DNA from 3 places in the Paraliobacillus sediminis genome. Region 3 is predicted to be linked to each of the others. Evidence: riboswitches for the same ligand, from Rfam matches in the RefSeq annotation. Region 3 holds a riboswitch; each other region holds the start of a gene.

Region 1 (6,908 bases), on a different contig from region 3:
TGCCGGTGTTTTCAAATCAGTATGCCATAGGATGCGTGTGTTATATTTTTGACAAAACTAGCGGAGCAATTGAAATTGGTGAGACTCCAGTGGGAACAGCACAAGTTGAAGATCCACTCGGAAAGCGAGCCGATTTCACTTGTAGAGCGGGTATGGAATCTACATCGCAGTTTCTCTCTATTGCGACGTTTAAATTTTTACAAAAAGAGCCCTCCAATAGAATCCTCTTCTTTCTGACAGGCACACAATTCAAAACATGCATAAAAACGTATATTTATTCAAAAAGGTATGTATATTTCAAAAATATCGAAATAACTATTGTATAAACATACATTTTAAAGTATAATAATTAATCACAATCAAGTTCGGATTAGGAGTGAAAAATGACGTGAAAGTAGCAATTATAGGAGGGACTGGATATGGTGCAATCGAGCTAGCTCGTTTTCTTAAAATGCATCCATATGCAGAATTAACAACCATTATCTCGCATTCTAAAAGTGGCACACTTTTTTCAGAAGTGTACCCGCATATGACAGACATTCTTGAACTTCCAATGACAGCTCTAGACGTTCAAGATTTAAGCAAAACGATTGATCTTGTATTCTTTGCAACACCATCAAATATTAGTAAAGATCTGGTCCCGGAATTTATGCGATATAACGTAACATGTATTGATCTATCTGGAGATTTCCGCTTGAAGTCATCAGAAGATTATGAAAAGTGGTATGAAGCACCAGCAGCTAACGCTAAATACTTAGCACAAGCAACTTATGGCCTTAGTGAGATATATAAAGAAGATATTAAACAAGCAAAACTTATTGCAAACCCTGGTTGTTACCCAACAGCAACACTTTTAGGTTTAATACCAATCATTCAAAAAGGTTGGATAGAGCCCAACAGTATTATAATTGACGGTAAAACAGGTGTTTCGGGTGCTGGTAGAGGTCTAGCATTAAATGTACATTTTTCAGAAATGAACGAAAATATTAAAGCATATAAATTAGGAGCACATAAGCATATTCCAGAAATGGAGCAAGTGTTAGGACACGAAGCAAATGATACGGTGCAAGTTACATTCACACCGCATATCGTACCAATGACGCGAGGGATCATGACAACGATTTATGCAAATCTAACAGGATTAATCGATCAAGAAAAAGTGCAACAATTATATGAAACGTTTTATAAAGATCATCCATTTGTGCGAATACGAGCTGAAGGTGTTCTTCCAACAACAAAAGAAGTATATGGAAGTAATTATTGCGATATTGGCTTACACGTAGATAAACGGACAGGAAAATTAACTATTATTTCAGTTATTGACAATTTAGTCAAAGGTGCGGCCGGGCAAGCAATTCAAAACATGAACATCATCAATGGCTGGGAAGAAATATCGGGATTAGATTATCCCCCTATTTATCCATAAGGAGGGAACTTAAAAATGCATCATATAAGCACAATAGAAAAGTTTACTATACTTGAGAACGGAAATATTGCATCATCGAAAGGCTTTACTGCAGGTGGCTTACACTGTGGTATTCGAAAGAAGAAACTGGATCTTGGTTGGGTTTACTCAGAGAAAGCTGCACAAACAGCAGGCGTATATACTACGAATCTCTTTCAAGCTGCGCCATTAAAGGTTACCCAAGAAAGTATAGCTACGGACCACTTATTGCAAGGGATTATTGTTAACTCAGGTATTGCAAATGCTTGTACAGGAGAGCAAGGCTTAGCTGATGCATATGAGATGAGAAAACTATTCGCTGAAAAAATAAATATTCCTATCCAACATGCTGCTGTTGCGTCAACAGGTCTTATTGGAGATTTTCTACCAATGGATGCAATTCGGAATGGAATTAAACAAATAGATGAAGAAAAAAATCTTGGTAGTAATCGTTTCGAAAATGCTATTTTAACTACAGATACAAAAGAAAAGGGAATTGCAATTCAATTTGAAATAGACGGTAAAAAGGTGACAATTGGTGGTGCTGCTAAAGGGTCAGGGATGATTCATCCAAATATGGCGACGATGCTAAGTTTTATTACAACAGATGCCGCTGTTGAATATGAAGCCTTACAAAATGGATTGAGACAGTTAACGAATCAATCGTTTAATATGATTACGGTAGATGGAGATACGAGTACGAATGATATGGTACTTGTTTTAGCTAATGGGATGGCTGGAAATCAAACATTGAATCCAGAACATCCAGAGTGGAATGTTTTTCTTGAAGGACTTCAATTTGTTTGTCAGTCATTGGCTAAAGAGATTGCTAGGGACGGAGAAGGGGCTAGTAAACTGTTAGAAGTACAAGTTAAAGGTGCTAAAACGGAAAAGGCAGCACAAGCGATTAGTAAGGCGATTATTTCTTCAAACCTAGTCAAAACGGCTATACATGGTGCTGATGCCAATTGGGGACGTGTGATTACGGCAATTGGATATAGTGGAGAGATGTTAGAACCAAATGATGTTGCCGTTGCACTCGGTGAGATTGAAGTGGTTAAAAATGGTATGCCTTTACCGTTTGATGAAATCGAAGCAAAGCAGTATTTAATGCAGGACACTGTAACGATTCATGCTAGTGTTGGTAATGGAGAAGGAGAGGCCACTGCTTGGGGTTGTGACCTTTCTTATGAATATGTCAGAATTAATGCTTCCTATCGCACATAAGGGGATGGAAAAATGGAATATATCATAATTAAATGTGGTGGAAGTATTGTTGATCAGCTTCCACAAGCTTTTTATCAAAATATAGCTAGCATTCAGGCAGATAAAAAGGTGCAGCCGATTATTGTTCATGGTGGTGGTGCACTCATTTCCTCTCGTCTGAAGCAAATGAACGTTGCTACAACGTTTGTGAATGGTTTGCGTGTTACAACTACCGAAGTGCTAGATGTTGTTGAGATGGTCTTAAGTGGCTCTGTTAATAAACAAATTGTCCGTAATCTTATACAAGAGGATGCGGCGGCACTCGGGATGAGTGGTGTGGATGGTAATTTATTACACGCTGTAGAGGCGAAACAAGATAAAGGTCTTGGCTATGTTGGTGAAGTTGATGATGTTAATGTTGATTTATTACAGAATGTTATTGCGCAAGGCTATATTCCGGTTGTTTCACCAATTGCGATTGGTGAAGAGGGCCAACGTTATAATATTAATGCAGACACAGCCGCTGCCGCAATAGCACAAGCATTAAAAGCTAAACTATGTTTTATTAGTGATATTCCTGGAATTTATATCGAAGAGAACGATAAGAAAGTTACATTGCATCATACGGATAAGGCCCAAATTGAATCGTTAATAGCTACCAATGTCATTCAAGGTGGAATGATTCCTAAAGTGAGAGCAGCTTTAGCAGCACTTGCAGAAAATGTACCAGAAGTGGCTATTGTTAATGGAATGGATGCACAAGCTTTACTTGATTTTATCGATGGTAAAGCAGTAGGTACAAGAATTCGACTTGAGGAGGTTAGTCATGTCTGAAACAAGTTCTACAACTCAAATGTCAGCAGTAATGCAAACGTACAATCGTTTTCCCATCACATTAATGAAAGGGAAAGGAAGCTATGTTTGGGATGATACGAATAAAAAGTATTTAGATTATACAGCAGGAATTGCAACATGTAACTTAGGTCATGTTCCTGATGTTGTCAAAGAGGCAATTGACAATCAGTTAGAGAATTTATGGCACTGCTCCAATTTATATCAGATTCCGTCACAAGAAGCGTTAGCGAAGAAGTTGGTTGACAATAGTGCTGGTGATCAAGTTTTCTTTTGCAATAGTGGAGCTGAAGCGAATGAAGCGGCAATAAAAATCGCTAGAAGATATGCACAAAAAGTAAAGCAAAACAACGCCTATGAGGTTGTTACATTTAATCAGTCCTTTCATGGTCGTACATTAGCGACACTATCCGCAACTGGACAAGAAAAAATTCAAGAAGGCTTTCAGCCATTAATGCCAGGTTTTCGTTATTTACCTTATAACGATATAGCTGCTTTAGAAGATTTAATCCATCCCGAGACATGTGCGGTTATGCTGGAACTTATTCAAGGTGAGGGTGGTGTAATTCCAGCTAATCCTGTATGGGTTGAAAAACTTGTTCAACTATGTAAAGAAAATGACGTCCTTATCATGGTTGATGAAATTCAAACTGGCATGGGACGAACAGGAACGCTGTTTGCCTATCAACAATATGGATTTGAACCAGATGTAATTAGTGTGGCAAAAGGATTGGGTTCAGGTTTCCCAATTGGTGCTTTAATTGCTAAAGAGTATGTGGCAAAAGCATTTGAACCGGGATCACATGGCAGCACATTTGGAGGGAATCCACTTGCATCAACTGCTGGTTTAGCAACGATTACAGCGATGACAGATACGGATTTCCAACAAAAGTCTAATGTGCAAATGGAATATCTATGGACGAAATTAGAAGAACTAAATACCAAGTATGATCAGATAAGCAACATAAGAGGAAAAGGATTCTTAATTGGTATTGAAGTTACTGGTAAAGCTATTGATTATGTTACAAAGGCTCGAGAAGAGCATCAATTGCTTATTCTAATAGCTGGAGAAAAGGTGATTCGAATCCTTCCACCAATCACGACAACAAAAGCAGAAATTGATCAAGCGCTGGATATTTTAAATAAACTGTTTGCAGAAATGGGTTAGTCACTAAACTTTCTTACTATAAGAACAAGTGCGAAACGTTGACTACTTTAGGTTTAAAGTACATCTTATGTTACTTGACAGTTTCTAAATAAACATGCTTTCTAAAAAAATGTTGTATATTATGAAACAACCATAAATTCCGACGTAAACTTTATCATCACGCTACGTCAGCAAATGGTCTCGCTTTCCGTGCCCACGGAAAACGAAGTATATTTCCAAAGCGGTATGTCGCGTTATCATTATATATCACGTTCGAAGAATTCATCGCAATGTTACTTACGAAATGAGCACGAAGTCACCTTCATCTTTTGATTGCGAGACTTCCTAGTAACGTTAAGACTTAAATACCTGTTTCAGTCTGCGAAAGTTGAGTCACTAAATGAAAGTAAATTCGTTGACATCTTACTTGGGCCTCTATATAATAGTCCGAGTATATGGATACGATTCCGTTATAAAATGGGAGAGGTTCTTAGCAACAAACCCTCTATAAAAAACTAAGGACATATGACTGCAAAAGCCATATCCTTATAGGGATGGGCTTTTTTAATGTGTATGCAAAAGGGAGGTTAGCCAGATGGCTGGAAGAAGAGATGAAGACTTACAAGATCTATCGTTACTAGGGAATCAAGAGACGAAATACGCATTTGACTATACACCTGAAGTATTAGAAACGTTTGATAATAAACATCCAAATCGTGATTACTTTGTTAAGTTCAATTGTCCTGAATTTACAACATTGTGTCCAAAAACACATCAACCCGATTTTGGTGCTGTATATATTAGTTATATTCCAAGTGAGAAGATGGTCGAAAGTAAATCATTGAAATTATATTTATTTAGTTTTCGTAACCATGGTGATTTTCATGAAGATTGCATGAACATTATTATGAATGACTTAATTGAATTAATGGATCCAAGATATATAGAAGTTTGGGGTAAATTTACGCCAAGAGGTGGTATTTCTATTGATCCCTATTGTAATTATGGCAAAACAGGAACAAAGTATGAAAAAATAGCAGAGCATCGTTTAATGAACCACGATATGTACCCAGAAAAGATTGATAATCGCTAATGAGGGTTAGCTAAAGAACCTCCTTATATAGGTTAGGGGAGAAATGAAATGTTTGTCTATTTAAACGCATTATTTGTTGGATTATTAATATTATCAAATATTATTTCGGTTAAATTATTTAGCATTGGTGAATTTATCTTACCGGCAGCTGCAATTGTATATGTTGTCACTTATCTTATCACCGATGTTATTGGGGAAGTTTATGGTAAAGAGGCAGCAATGAAAACAGTTCGTGCTGGTTTTTTCACACAGGTAGTTGCACTTGTTTTCGTATTTATAGCGATTCACTTACCAGCAGCTTCTGCTTTTGGAATGCAAGCTGAATTTGAAGCGATATTAGGCGGAAGCTTCCGCGTTATGATTGCTAGCCTTTTAGGATATGTCGTTAGTCAACATATTGATGTGTCGATTTTTCATCGTCTTAAAAAACAACATGGTGAGAAAAAATTATGGCTACGTAATAACTTATCAACGATTTCAAGTCAATTGTTAGATACCATTATTTTTATCGTTGTTGCGTTTGTAGGAACAGTACCGTTTAATGTCTTAATTGGGATGATTCTTACACAATATGTTTTTAAATTTATCGTAGCAATTGCAGACACGCCGATCGCATATTTACTTGTTCGTTTAGCGAAAAAAGAGCAAGCAAAACAAGAACCAGCACCGGAAATGAAAGTTAGTTAATAGAGAAACCAGTACCCTTTACTAGGCGTACTGGTTTTTTGTTGGCAATTAAGAACATTGCTATCATTTCACACAATGTTTTTAATTTAGTAAGATGGTATAAAGAAGTAAATGCAATTACTCTGATTCTGGATCTTTTTTTGATAGAGTAGAAGATAGAAGGGAAGCTAGAATATACATGACGTTCTCTAAAAAAATAATATATGAAGGTTTTATGGTATTCTTGGCAACGTTATCCATTGCAACTTTATGGACTGACCTGCCATATACCAGTTATATTGTCTGGATCACGTGGGCTATATTCTTTGCTGACTTCGTATACCGTTTATATAAGAGTGAAAGTAAGTTTGACTTTTTGAAAAGTAATCCATTTTTACTAGTAGCAGCGATCCCTTTAGATGCTGTATTTCAAGTAGCTCGTTTTGCACGTATTCTACATCTGCTCCGGCTAAAAACGATTACAAAATATTATACGATGC
Region 2 (6,908 bases), on a different contig from region 3:
CCACATATCGTCCACAATAATCATATGTCCAGTTGAGGAGACTGGCGCGAACTCAGTCAACCCCTCTACCATACCTAGTATAATCGCCTTTACTAACATAAAAATATCCATTAACGTTTCTCCCGTTCTCTCATGCATTAAATGTTATATAATTTTATTAATCATAATCGCTAATTAAATATATAGCTAGCTTTATTTTATTTAACATCGAACATAATCATTCAATTAAAAATGTATGATGCACGTATTCTTGGCATGCCTATAAAATATATACTGATAAATGGTCGATACAAAAGTATTATGGCTTTGCTACCAACCAATTTGTATATTTACCTTGCTTGGTTTTAAGTATCAGAATGATTAATCAACAAAAAATGATGATGCTTTGGGAAATTTATAATAAATTGAGGATAATAATGGTAGTCTTAGATTATCTATGTTTATGAAATAATTATATTTGCTATTCAACTAACGGAACAGTCATCTTTAATAAAGATAACGATTTATATGGTGAAATCGATATAAAAAGAAATTTTAAATTAGAGGAGAGATTGATTTGAAGAATAAATCAAGAAAATCTTTAACAAATAGGTTATTAAAACCAATGAAGGTGATAAAATTGAAAAAGAGGATTCCTAATAGTAGTATACTTATAATATCAATGCTAATAAGTGTGTTTTACTACACAGGTTTAAATAAAAAAATAGCCATTAATTGGTTGAACTGTGAAGTTGCCACTACTACAATCGAGTCAATAGCTTTACATTCAATGCCTTTCATAATGATTCTAATTTATGCTCTATTTCGTTTCATATTTAGAACTTCCCAAGATAATATAAGCGATAATATGAAAGAAATACTAATTATGATTACTTTATTAACGATTTTTACAATCTACATGACGATCATTATTATTAATTTGGGTTACAATCTTGATGTGAACGTAATAATGGGACTAATTTTTTCATTTATCTTAATGATCACCGGTTATTTAATGCCAAACGTAAAAACAAATTCGATAGTCGGAGTGCGTACAGAATGGACAATGAGTGATGAAAGAGTTTGGGATATAACACATCGATTCACAGGTAAGTTGTCCCTTTTGACCGGTATTATAAGTATCATACTTATAATAATTATTCCCAAGTACAGCTTTATCTATGGATTTTCTTTGGTTATGATAGTTGCTGCTATAGCGATAATCCACTCTTATATAACATATAAAAAAATTGTCAATCTGGATAGTTAACACTAAATAAAACTTTTTTTAGGGCTGTGTTTCGATATGAAACTGAACTTACATAGCCACGTGTGCCGCACATTCGAATAATATTGTACTAATGGGCGTAATCAAAAATTTCAAGGGTGTTAAATTATATTCCATTGAATCAGAGAAACGCAATAGTTAGAATAAATTACAAATAAAAAAAGAATATCCAATTGGATATTCTTTTAAACGCCACGCTTATTACCCCAGACAAGTGCATGAACTTGTGGCAGAACACGAGCATGATTTAATTTTGTGGATGCAACAACTTTATCTATCAACCATTCATATTTATCTAGTAGATGACTGGCAAGGTTTGCTGCGTTATTTTCTGCGAGTTCATCATTACCTACTTGCAAAAAGAACGCAATAGTAGGATATCTTTGGTGGACCTTTTCCGCATACAGTAAGTCTGCGTCATCGAATACGACTACTTTTAGACTGGTCTGATGTATATGATTACCAGTTTGTAAGTTCTCAATAATAAGATCAAGTTTCTCCCAATCTGTCTTCATCTTTGAACTTGGTGGTTTTGGTGAAATAGTGAGGTCATTAACCTTAAGAAACCATTCCTGCCAACGACTTCCTTGTGTTTCAAGTGCTACTTCCATATCGTGGTCATGCAAGGCGTCAACTAACTCATCAAGCTTTGCCAAAAGTGCAGGATTTCCACCTGATATTGTAACATGATCAAATTTATCTCCACCTGTTTCTTTTAGTCTATCCATAATTTCATCTGCAGTGAGTCTTTCAATTTGGTCCTTTGCACTGCCGTCCCAAGTAAAAGCAGAGTCACACCAAGAGCAACTGTAATCACAACCGGCTGTTCGAACAAACATTGTTTTCCGACCAACGACCATACCCTCACCTTGGATGGTTGGTCCGAATATTTCTAGTACAGGGAATTTATTCAACGTTCATCCACTCCCGTCTAGCTTCAGCATAACTCGTTGGTGTTTCGTAAAGTTTAACAAACTCTACACGGTTTTGGTTTGATTGCTTTAGAAGGGCTTGTTCCATCTTTTGATAAATCCAAACCACCATATTTTCTGCCGTTGTGTTCATATTAGGTAACGTATCGTTTAAATAACGATGATCAAGATGAATTTCAATCTCTTCCTTCCAAATCTCTTTGATATCGCCAAAGTCAATAACCAAGCCAATCTCATCTACCATACCACTTATTCCGAAAATAACTTTGTACGTATGTCCATGTAAGTTTTTACACTTTCCCTGATAACAATGAAGGTGATGTGCAGCATCAAAAGTGAACTCTTTACTAACCATCACCCGTTTTGTATGATATTTGAGCTCATGATGTTTTATATCCTCATTAATCTTCTGTAAGTTTTCAACAATTGTAAAACCGTACATTAACCGCTCACCTCATTACGTTCTTTAAGGTACGTATCGAGTCCGTTCTGACGTAACTTACATGATGGACATTCTCCACAACCGTCCCCGCGAACACCGTGGTAACAGGTTAATGTTTTTTCACGAATATAATTGAATCGATTTAACTCATCTGCTAACTTCCATGTCTCGGCTTTATCTAACCACATTAGTGGCGTATGAATAACAAATCCATCATCCATTGATAAGTTAAGTGTGACATTTAACGATTTAATAAATATATCACGGCAATCTGGATACCCACTAAAATCTGTCTCACATACACCTGTGATAATGTGTTTTGCACCAATCTGTTTAGCTAATATCGTAGCAAAAGATAAAAAGAGTAAGTTTCTACCAGGAACAAATGTCGAAGGTAATTCGCCATTATCACCATCTTTAACCTCGATATCATCACGCGTTAACGCACTTGGCGCTAATTGGTTTAACAAAGACATATCTAAAACATGATGCTTGACGTTTAATTCTGTAGTAATTTCTTTCGCAACTTCTATTTCATTATTGTGCCTTTGATTGTAATCGAATGTGACAGTTTCAACATGTTCATAATTTTGAAGTGCCCAGAACAAACAGGTGGTGCTATCTTGTCCTCCACTAAATACAACAATTGCTTTACTATTTTTTTTCATAAAAAAATTCTCCTTCCATTAAAAAAGAGAATTCTACACACCATACAAAACAAAAAAACGTCACCTAAAGGAAGGTAGCGTCCATCCTTAGTTTTTTATAGAGGGTGTAGCTAGAACCTCTCCTGCAAGATTGCAGACTTAATATTTATTTTCTAGTTACAGTATAGCATAAAATATTATTGAAGTGTTTTTTGATGTGTTCTACCCATCTTTTTAAATAAATCGGGACATCTGTCCATATCATTTTGTTTGTAATCCCATAGTATACTCTTAGAGTCATTAAGAAAAGGAGGGATTTACAAATGGGTGAACCAGTAGCAGCTGCACCAGCAGGATTTGGTGGAGGTTTTGCATTACTCATCGTATTGTTTATATTGTTAATAATTATAGGAGCTTCTTATGGTGGAGGTTTCGGTTACTAAAAAGAAGAAAATCTGTCTAACGAATAGATAAGGAGGAAAAATATATGAGTTTAGGATATGGCGGTTATGGCGCTCCAGTCGGATACGGTGCAGGTGCTGGATGTGGTGTAGTTCCAGGCGCGGGATTTGGCGGAGGATTTTCATTAATTGTTGTATTATTTATCCTTCTAATTATTGTAGGTGCAGCTATTTATTAATAGCTAAATAATAGAAATATGAGGCGTGCACCGAAGATTATGTGCACGCCTTATATTATTTCATATATTTAGGTATGCTTGATTTCCTGTTTTTTTGACCATTGGGTTATACTTTTGTAAACATCTTTACTAAAAACCTTATAACCCTCAGCTGTAAGGTGAATACCGTCATCACTAATTAATTCGGCTAGATCTCCTGCTTTTTTTATTGCGCTTCTAACATCAATTTTAAGCACGCCTAACTCATCTGCTAATTTATTAAGATTGCGGTTATAAATACCATGCCAGTGTTCAATACCACCCATGGAACTAATCAGATGTCCAACTACATCGGTATATTTGTCAGAAATACTTTTATAATAACGTACTGGATCTAATGGTGGCAATGTAGAAATAATAGGTGTTATGCCACTTTCTTGTACTTTTGTAACCATTGTTCTAATGTTATCTATATAGCGATCAATTGGAACGATGGGAGCGTGTTCAACGCCTGGACTTTTGACAACCTCTTTCCAATTAAAGTTGCAATCATTTCCACCAATTTCGATTATGGCATAATCAGGATGTTGTTCAATTACGTCTTTATCTAATCTGGAAAGCAGAGAATCAGAATTATCATTAAAAACACCTTTGTTAATAACGGTAACATCTTCTCCCTCATTTTCAGCAAATAATTGTTGTAAAAAGGCTGGATAGTTTTCTTTCAAAATACGTAATCTTCCCTTTGCTACAGATACACCACGCGTAAGGCTATCGCCGAAACAAATTATTTTCATATCTATCACCTTCTATAATTCAATAATACCTATATTATAGCATTATTTCATTCGAATAATGCACCAATAATTATACGAATTTCGACTATTTGCTAAAGGTTATTTTCAAAAATATTGTTGTTTTTTATTATACATAAAATTAATATTATTGGAAATTATGCTATTATAGAATATATCAATAGTTGCATTTATAAAGGAGTGAAGTTAGGAATGAACGATGTTTTCATCGTATCTATGTTGGCATTTCTATTTTTGACATACAAATTCATCAAAGTTTTTAAGACTAAAGAAGTTCCTAAAAACAATAAAATTATCGCTTGGTCTATATATGGATTTTGCATTGTTGGATTGATTTCAGTAAATATGCTGTTTTAGCTGGTGTTATATATTTAATAAATATTTTATTCTAAATAACTAACCCTTCTCTCCGTTACCTTAATATTTTAAGGGGTTAGAAAGAAGGGCGAAAATTAGTGTTTTGTTGCTCTTATAATTTTGGCTTTTAATCAGTTCTTATAGTCTTAATATTAGCTATTTCTTAAATTTCCTCGGGTATGATACATATTGCTAAAATATAAATCAAAACTAAAGTTGGATTAAATATTGTCAAAGCTGTATATACCAATCTTAAAATTGTTGGGTCAATATTATAGTAATTACCAATTCCTCCAAATACACCAAACAATTTCCTATCACCAAGAGAACGGGTTACTCTTTTTATCAATTTTAATCCTTCCTTCCCATTAAAACGCTATATATAATTATACGATTTTCGATTGAAAAGGTGTCATAAAGCATTGATCGTGTTGGTTCATATGCAAATTATTCAGTTAAGTAAGTAACGGTCTCTTTATCCGATTTAGTTGGTAAGCTAAACGCTTGCTGATAGGCTTCATGACCTTTACCAGTAATAATAATCCAATCACCATTTTGACTGGTTTCCATTGCTTGTTGAATTGCTAAGGTTCGATCTGGAATAACTAATCCTTTATGGTTACCAATAGTGTTGTGGATATTTTCAAGTGTCTCAATCATAACTTCTAAAGGTACTGCATTTAAATCATCCAATGTTAACAAATATTGATCACTAAGTTCAGCTGTAATTTCAAGCATGTCTCTTCTCTTAGCTTTATCTCGATTCCCTCTAAAGCCAAATATATGAACAATTCTTTTAGCCCCAGCTGTTTTAGCAGTATGTAGACAATGATAAAAAGCGTCTGTTGTATGCGCGTAATCAACAACAACATTTGCGCCATTCAGTTGTGGAAACACTTGAAATCGTCCATCAACACCTGGAAAGTCTTTTAATGACTGACTTATTAATTTTTCGTTAGCTCCAAGTTGTCGTGCAACTGCATAAGCCATACTGGAATTATATATATTATGAATGCCCTTCATAGATGGATTTATTTCTTCGGTTCTGCCTTGGTTTTTAAGTTTGAAAGAACCATCCTGTTTGGTTATTTCAATACAGTAGTCGTTAGAAGAACTTTTACCTATTGTAGAAGTTTTAATTTCACGATGCTTTAACCGTTCATTTAACTTCTTGCCCCAACTATCATCAGTATTTATAATAGCTTGTCCATTATCTTTTAACATTTGAAAAAGAGTTGCTTTTGTCTCGAAATATTCTTCAATAGAATCATGGTAATCTAAGTGTTCGTGACTTAAATTAAGAAAAAGACAAATATCAAAATGCATCCCTTCAAGTCGATTTTGTAATAATCCGTGAGAAGAGGCTTCCAAAACAATGACTTGATCTTCACTTATATCCAATAATTTATTAAGTGAGAGTGACCCAGGAGTTGTGTTAATGGATGGATTACTTTCTCCATTTATTATCGTTTCAATTGTGCCTACTAATCCGCATGACATGGCATTGCTTTCTAAGATATGCTTAACGAGATAACTTGTAGTTGTTTTCCCATTAGTTCCTGTTATAGCAATCATTATTTTATTTTGAGATGGATTTCCATAAAAGTTCCCCGCTATGATCGCTAACGCTTTGCGACTGTTATCGACACAAATATATGGTACAGATAAATCAGTAAGCTTTTGTTCTCCGACGATGACAGAAGCCCCATTTTTAATTGCATCTTCAATATAATCGTGTCCGTCTGCTGTATACCCTTCAATGGCCACAAAAATAAAACCTGGTTTTACTTCAGAAGAGGATTCAGCAATACCGTGAATTTCTATCTTAT
Region 3 (6,908 bases):
CCTAATAGTAGTATACTTATAATATCAATGCTAATAAGTGTGTTTTACTACACAGGTTTAAATAAAAAAATAGCCATTAATTGGTTGAACTGTGAAGTTGCCACTACTACAATCGAGTCAATAGCTTTACATTCAATGCCTTTCATAATGATTCTAATTTATGCTCTATTTCGTTTCATATTTAGAACTTCCCAAGATAATATAAGCGATAATATGAAAGAAATACTAATTATGATTACTTTATTAACGATTTTTACAATCTACATGACGATCATTATTATTAATTTGGGTTACAATCTTGATGTGAACGTAATAATGGGACTAATTTTTTCATTTATCTTAATGATCACCGGTTATTTAATGCCAAACGTAAAAACAAATTCGATAGTCGGAGTGCGTACAGAATGGACAATGAGTGATGAAAGAGTTTGGGATATAACACATCGATTCACAGGTAAGTTGTCCCTTTTGACCGGTATTATAAGTATCATACTTATAATAATTATTCCCAAGTACAGCTTTATCTATGGATTTTCTTTGGTTATGATAGTTGCTGCTATAGCGATAATCCACTCTTATATAACATATAAAAAAATTGTCAATCTGGATAGTTAACACTAAATAAAACTTTTTTTAGGGCTGTGTTTCGATATGAAACTGAACTTACATAGCCACGTGTGCCGCACATTCGAATAATATTGTACTAATGGGCGTAATCAAAAATTTCAAGGGTGTTAAATTATATTCCATTGAATCAGAGAAACGCAATAGTTAGAATAAATTACAAATAAAAAAAGAATATCCAATTGGATATTCTTTTAAACGCCACGCTTATTACCCCAGACAAGTGCATGAACTTGTGGCAGAACACGAGCATGATTTAATTTTGTGGATGCAACAACTTTATCTATCAACCATTCATATTTATCTAGTAGATGACTGGCAAGGTTTGCTGCGTTATTTTCTGCGAGTTCATCATTACCTACTTGCAAAAAGAACGCAATAGTAGGATATCTTTGGTGGACCTTTTCCGCATACAGTAAGTCTGCGTCATCGAATACGACTACTTTTAGACTGGTCTGATGTATATGATTACCAGTTTGTAAGTTCTCAATAATAAGATCAAGTTTCTCCCAATCTGTCTTCATCTTTGAACTTGGTGGTTTTGGTGAAATAGTGAGGTCATTAACCTTAAGAAACCATTCCTGCCAACGACTTCCTTGTGTTTCAAGTGCTACTTCCATATCGTGGTCATGCAAGGCGTCAACTAACTCATCAAGCTTTGCCAAAAGTGCAGGATTTCCACCTGATATTGTAACATGATCAAATTTATCTCCACCTGTTTCTTTTAGTCTATCCATAATTTCATCTGCAGTGAGTCTTTCAATTTGGTCCTTTGCACTGCCGTCCCAAGTAAAAGCAGAGTCACACCAAGAGCAACTGTAATCACAACCGGCTGTTCGAACAAACATTGTTTTCCGACCAACGACCATACCCTCACCTTGGATGGTTGGTCCGAATATTTCTAGTACAGGGAATTTATTCAACGTTCATCCACTCCCGTCTAGCTTCAGCATAACTCGTTGGTGTTTCGTAAAGTTTAACAAACTCTACACGGTTTTGGTTTGATTGCTTTAGAAGGGCTTGTTCCATCTTTTGATAAATCCAAACCACCATATTTTCTGCCGTTGTGTTCATATTAGGTAACGTATCGTTTAAATAACGATGATCAAGATGAATTTCAATCTCTTCCTTCCAAATCTCTTTGATATCGCCAAAGTCAATAACCAAGCCAATCTCATCTACCATACCACTTATTCCGAAAATAACTTTGTACGTATGTCCATGTAAGTTTTTACACTTTCCCTGATAACAATGAAGGTGATGTGCAGCATCAAAAGTGAACTCTTTACTAACCATCACCCGTTTTGTATGATATTTGAGCTCATGATGTTTTATATCCTCATTAATCTTCTGTAAGTTTTCAACAATTGTAAAACCGTACATTAACCGCTCACCTCATTACGTTCTTTAAGGTACGTATCGAGTCCGTTCTGACGTAACTTACATGATGGACATTCTCCACAACCGTCCCCGCGAACACCGTGGTAACAGGTTAATGTTTTTTCACGAATATAATTGAATCGATTTAACTCATCTGCTAACTTCCATGTCTCGGCTTTATCTAACCACATTAGTGGCGTATGAATAACAAATCCATCATCCATTGATAAGTTAAGTGTGACATTTAACGATTTAATAAATATATCACGGCAATCTGGATACCCACTAAAATCTGTCTCACATACACCTGTGATAATGTGTTTTGCACCAATCTGTTTAGCTAATATCGTAGCAAAAGATAAAAAGAGTAAGTTTCTACCAGGAACAAATGTCGAAGGTAATTCGCCATTATCACCATCTTTAACCTCGATATCATCACGCGTTAACGCACTTGGCGCTAATTGGTTTAACAAAGACATATCTAAAACATGATGCTTGACGTTTAATTCTGTAGTAATTTCTTTCGCAACTTCTATTTCATTATTGTGCCTTTGATTGTAATCGAATGTGACAGTTTCAACATGTTCATAATTTTGAAGTGCCCAGAACAAACAGGTGGTGCTATCTTGTCCTCCACTAAATACAACAATTGCTTTACTATTTTTTTTCATAAAAAAATTCTCCTTCCATTAAAAAAGAGAATTCTACACACCATACAAAACAAAAAAACGTCACCTAAAGGAAGGTAGCGTCCATCCTTAGTTTTTTATAGAGGGTGTAGCTAGAACCTCTCCTGCAAGATTGCAGACTTAATATTTATTTTCTAGTTACAGTATAGCATAAAATATTATTGAAGTGTTTTTTGATGTGTTCTACCCATCTTTTTAAATAAATCGGGACATCTGTCCATATCATTTTGTTTGTAATCCCATAGTATACTCTTAGAGTCATTAAGAAAAGGAGGGATTTACAAATGGGTGAACCAGTAGCAGCTGCACCAGCAGGATTTGGTGGAGGTTTTGCATTACTCATCGTATTGTTTATATTGTTAATAATTATAGGAGCTTCTTATGGTGGAGGTTTCGGTTACTAAAAAGAAGAAAATCTGTCTAACGAATAGATAAGGAGGAAAAATATATGAGTTTAGGATATGGCGGTTATGGCGCTCCAGTCGGATACGGTGCAGGTGCTGGATGTGGTGTAGTTCCAGGCGCGGGATTTGGCGGAGGATTTTCATTAATTGTTGTATTATTTATCCTTCTAATTATTGTAGGTGCAGCTATTTATTAATAGCTAAATAATAGAAATATGAGGCGTGCACCGAAGATTATGTGCACGCCTTATATTATTTCATATATTTAGGTATGCTTGATTTCCTGTTTTTTTGACCATTGGGTTATACTTTTGTAAACATCTTTACTAAAAACCTTATAACCCTCAGCTGTAAGGTGAATACCGTCATCACTAATTAATTCGGCTAGATCTCCTGCTTTTTTTATTGCGCTTCTAACATCAATTTTAAGCACGCCTAACTCATCTGCTAATTTATTAAGATTGCGGTTATAAATACCATGCCAGTGTTCAATACCACCCATGGAACTAATCAGATGTCCAACTACATCGGTATATTTGTCAGAAATACTTTTATAATAACGTACTGGATCTAATGGTGGCAATGTAGAAATAATAGGTGTTATGCCACTTTCTTGTACTTTTGTAACCATTGTTCTAATGTTATCTATATAGCGATCAATTGGAACGATGGGAGCGTGTTCAACGCCTGGACTTTTGACAACCTCTTTCCAATTAAAGTTGCAATCATTTCCACCAATTTCGATTATGGCATAATCAGGATGTTGTTCAATTACGTCTTTATCTAATCTGGAAAGCAGAGAATCAGAATTATCATTAAAAACACCTTTGTTAATAACGGTAACATCTTCTCCCTCATTTTCAGCAAATAATTGTTGTAAAAAGGCTGGATAGTTTTCTTTCAAAATACGTAATCTTCCCTTTGCTACAGATACACCACGCGTAAGGCTATCGCCGAAACAAATTATTTTCATATCTATCACCTTCTATAATTCAATAATACCTATATTATAGCATTATTTCATTCGAATAATGCACCAATAATTATACGAATTTCGACTATTTGCTAAAGGTTATTTTCAAAAATATTGTTGTTTTTTATTATACATAAAATTAATATTATTGGAAATTATGCTATTATAGAATATATCAATAGTTGCATTTATAAAGGAGTGAAGTTAGGAATGAACGATGTTTTCATCGTATCTATGTTGGCATTTCTATTTTTGACATACAAATTCATCAAAGTTTTTAAGACTAAAGAAGTTCCTAAAAACAATAAAATTATCGCTTGGTCTATATATGGATTTTGCATTGTTGGATTGATTTCAGTAAATATGCTGTTTTAGCTGGTGTTATATATTTAATAAATATTTTATTCTAAATAACTAACCCTTCTCTCCGTTACCTTAATATTTTAAGGGGTTAGAAAGAAGGGCGAAAATTAGTGTTTTGTTGCTCTTATAATTTTGGCTTTTAATCAGTTCTTATAGTCTTAATATTAGCTATTTCTTAAATTTCCTCGGGTATGATACATATTGCTAAAATATAAATCAAAACTAAAGTTGGATTAAATATTGTCAAAGCTGTATATACCAATCTTAAAATTGTTGGGTCAATATTATAGTAATTACCAATTCCTCCAAATACACCAAACAATTTCCTATCACCAAGAGAACGGGTTACTCTTTTTATCAATTTTAATCCTTCCTTCCCATTAAAACGCTATATATAATTATACGATTTTCGATTGAAAAGGTGTCATAAAGCATTGATCGTGTTGGTTCATATGCAAATTATTCAGTTAAGTAAGTAACGGTCTCTTTATCCGATTTAGTTGGTAAGCTAAACGCTTGCTGATAGGCTTCATGACCTTTACCAGTAATAATAATCCAATCACCATTTTGACTGGTTTCCATTGCTTGTTGAATTGCTAAGGTTCGATCTGGAATAACTAATCCTTTATGGTTACCAATAGTGTTGTGGATATTTTCAAGTGTCTCAATCATAACTTCTAAAGGTACTGCATTTAAATCATCCAATGTTAACAAATATTGATCACTAAGTTCAGCTGTAATTTCAAGCATGTCTCTTCTCTTAGCTTTATCTCGATTCCCTCTAAAGCCAAATATATGAACAATTCTTTTAGCCCCAGCTGTTTTAGCAGTATGTAGACAATGATAAAAAGCGTCTGTTGTATGCGCGTAATCAACAACAACATTTGCGCCATTCAGTTGTGGAAACACTTGAAATCGTCCATCAACACCTGGAAAGTCTTTTAATGACTGACTTATTAATTTTTCGTTAGCTCCAAGTTGTCGTGCAACTGCATAAGCCATACTGGAATTATATATATTATGAATGCCCTTCATAGATGGATTTATTTCTTCGGTTCTGCCTTGGTTTTTAAGTTTGAAAGAACCATCCTGTTTGGTTATTTCAATACAGTAGTCGTTAGAAGAACTTTTACCTATTGTAGAAGTTTTAATTTCACGATGCTTTAACCGTTCATTTAACTTCTTGCCCCAACTATCATCAGTATTTATAATAGCTTGTCCATTATCTTTTAACATTTGAAAAAGAGTTGCTTTTGTCTCGAAATATTCTTCAATAGAATCATGGTAATCTAAGTGTTCGTGACTTAAATTAAGAAAAAGACAAATATCAAAATGCATCCCTTCAAGTCGATTTTGTAATAATCCGTGAGAAGAGGCTTCCAAAACAATGACTTGATCTTCACTTATATCCAATAATTTATTAAGTGAGAGTGACCCAGGAGTTGTGTTAATGGATGGATTACTTTCTCCATTTATTATCGTTTCAATTGTGCCTACTAATCCGCATGACATGGCATTGCTTTCTAAGATATGCTTAACGAGATAACTTGTAGTTGTTTTCCCATTAGTTCCTGTTATAGCAATCATTATTTTATTTTGAGATGGATTTCCATAAAAGTTCCCCGCTATGATCGCTAACGCTTTGCGACTGTTATCGACACAAATATATGGTACAGATAAATCAGTAAGCTTTTGTTCTCCGACGATGACAGAAGCCCCATTTTTAATTGCATCTTCAATATAATCGTGTCCGTCTGCTGTATACCCTTCAATGGCCACAAAAATAAAACCTGGTTTTACTTCAGAAGAGGATTCAGCAATACCGTGAATTTCTATCTTATTTAAATTGTTTTCTTTAATCAGTTTGTATTCTATATTCCCCAGCAAATTTAATAGCTTCATGATGTATAACTCCTTATTCATACGTACTCTTTTAAAATTGTCTAATACACAAAATAATACCCGTTAATTAACGTTTTAAAACTGAGATTTATTTACATTATTATTACCTAAGACTTCTTATAATACTCAAGTAAAATTTTTACTTAATCTGAATACATTAATAATCCTTTACTTGTTATGTACAGCTTGATACACACTGGGTATGATAATTGGATATAAGAATTAAAGGAGGAGATTCGACGATGAGTCATCAGAAAGATGCTGACATAATTAAAACGTTGCACGAATGTATGGAGGCTTGTAATCATTGTTACACCTCTTGTTTTGAAGAGGATGCAAACAAAATGGAAGCATGCATTCGTTTAGATCGAGAATGCGCAACAATTTGTGCTTCTTTTGAACAAGCTCTTTCATATGATACAGCTTTTGTACAAGAATACGCACAGCTGTGCGCAACAGCATGTAAAGTCTGTGGTGATGAATGCGCTAAACATGAGCCTGACCACTGTAAAAAATGTGCTGACGCGTGTTATGTATGTGAAGATGCTTGTAAAAAATTAATAACATAATATA

The links. Region 3 has a riboswitch for preQ1 ahead of queC (7-cyano-7-deazaguanine synthase QueC). Riboswitches for the same ligand answer to the same signal wherever they lie in the genome.
Region 1: another riboswitch for preQ1. It lies ahead of queF (preQ(1) synthase); the one in region 3 lies ahead of queC (7-cyano-7-deazaguanine synthase QueC).
Region 2: another riboswitch for preQ1. It lies ahead of queC (7-cyano-7-deazaguanine synthase QueC); the one in region 3 lies ahead of queC (7-cyano-7-deazaguanine synthase QueC).

What each region holds. Positions count from the first base shown of each region.
Region 1 is NZ_QJSI01000001.1:380,898-387,805, forward strand. It holds gene argC (N-acetyl-gamma-glutamyl-phosphate reductase) at 389-1,426, shown strand; gene argJ (bifunctional ornithine acetyltransferase/N-acetylglutamate synthase) at 1,442-2,671, shown strand; gene argB (acetylglutamate kinase) at 2,684-3,484, shown strand; gene D2K60_RS01715 (acetylornithine transaminase) at 3,477-4,670, shown strand; PreQ1 riboswitch class I at 5,127-5,174, shown strand; gene queF (preQ(1) synthase) at 5,245-5,742, shown strand; gene D2K60_RS01725 (queuosine precursor transporter) at 5,791-6,429, shown strand; gene D2K60_RS01730 (hypothetical protein) at 6,608-6,908, shown strand, end outside.
Region 2 is NZ_QJSI01000002.1:376,795-383,702, forward strand. It holds gene D2K60_RS08000 (undecaprenyl-diphosphate phosphatase) at 1-111, opposite strand, end outside; gene D2K60_RS08005 (SdpI family protein) at 557-1,249, shown strand; gene queE (7-carboxy-7-deazaguanine synthase QueE) at 1,453-2,181, opposite strand; gene queD (6-carboxytetrahydropterin synthase QueD) at 2,174-2,641, opposite strand; gene queC (7-cyano-7-deazaguanine synthase QueC) at 2,641-3,309, opposite strand; PreQ1 riboswitch class I at 3,391-3,435, opposite strand; gene D2K60_RS08025 (YjcZ family sporulation protein) at 3,612-3,731, shown strand; gene D2K60_RS08030 (YjcZ family sporulation protein) at 3,776-3,928, shown strand; gene D2K60_RS08035 (SGNH/GDSL hydrolase family protein) at 3,997-4,704, opposite strand; gene D2K60_RS08040 (PspC domain-containing protein) at 5,243-5,428, opposite strand; gene D2K60_RS08045 (UDP-N-acetylmuramoyl-L-alanyl-D-glutamate--2,6-diaminopimelate ligase) at 5,527-6,908, opposite strand, start outside.
Region 3 is NZ_QJSI01000003.1:609,329-616,236, reverse strand. It holds gene D2K60_RS15735 (SdpI family protein) at 1-615, shown strand, start outside; gene queE (7-carboxy-7-deazaguanine synthase QueE) at 819-1,547, opposite strand; gene queD (6-carboxytetrahydropterin synthase QueD) at 1,540-2,007, opposite strand; gene queC (7-cyano-7-deazaguanine synthase QueC) at 2,007-2,675, opposite strand; PreQ1 riboswitch class I at 2,757-2,801, opposite strand; gene D2K60_RS15715 (YjcZ family sporulation protein) at 2,978-3,097, shown strand; gene D2K60_RS15710 (YjcZ family sporulation protein) at 3,142-3,294, shown strand; gene D2K60_RS15705 (SGNH/GDSL hydrolase family protein) at 3,363-4,070, opposite strand; gene D2K60_RS15700 (PspC domain-containing protein) at 4,609-4,794, opposite strand; gene D2K60_RS15695 (UDP-N-acetylmuramoyl-L-alanyl-D-glutamate--2,6-diaminopimelate ligase) at 4,893-6,335, opposite strand; gene D2K60_RS15690 (four-helix bundle copper-binding protein) at 6,578-6,904, shown strand.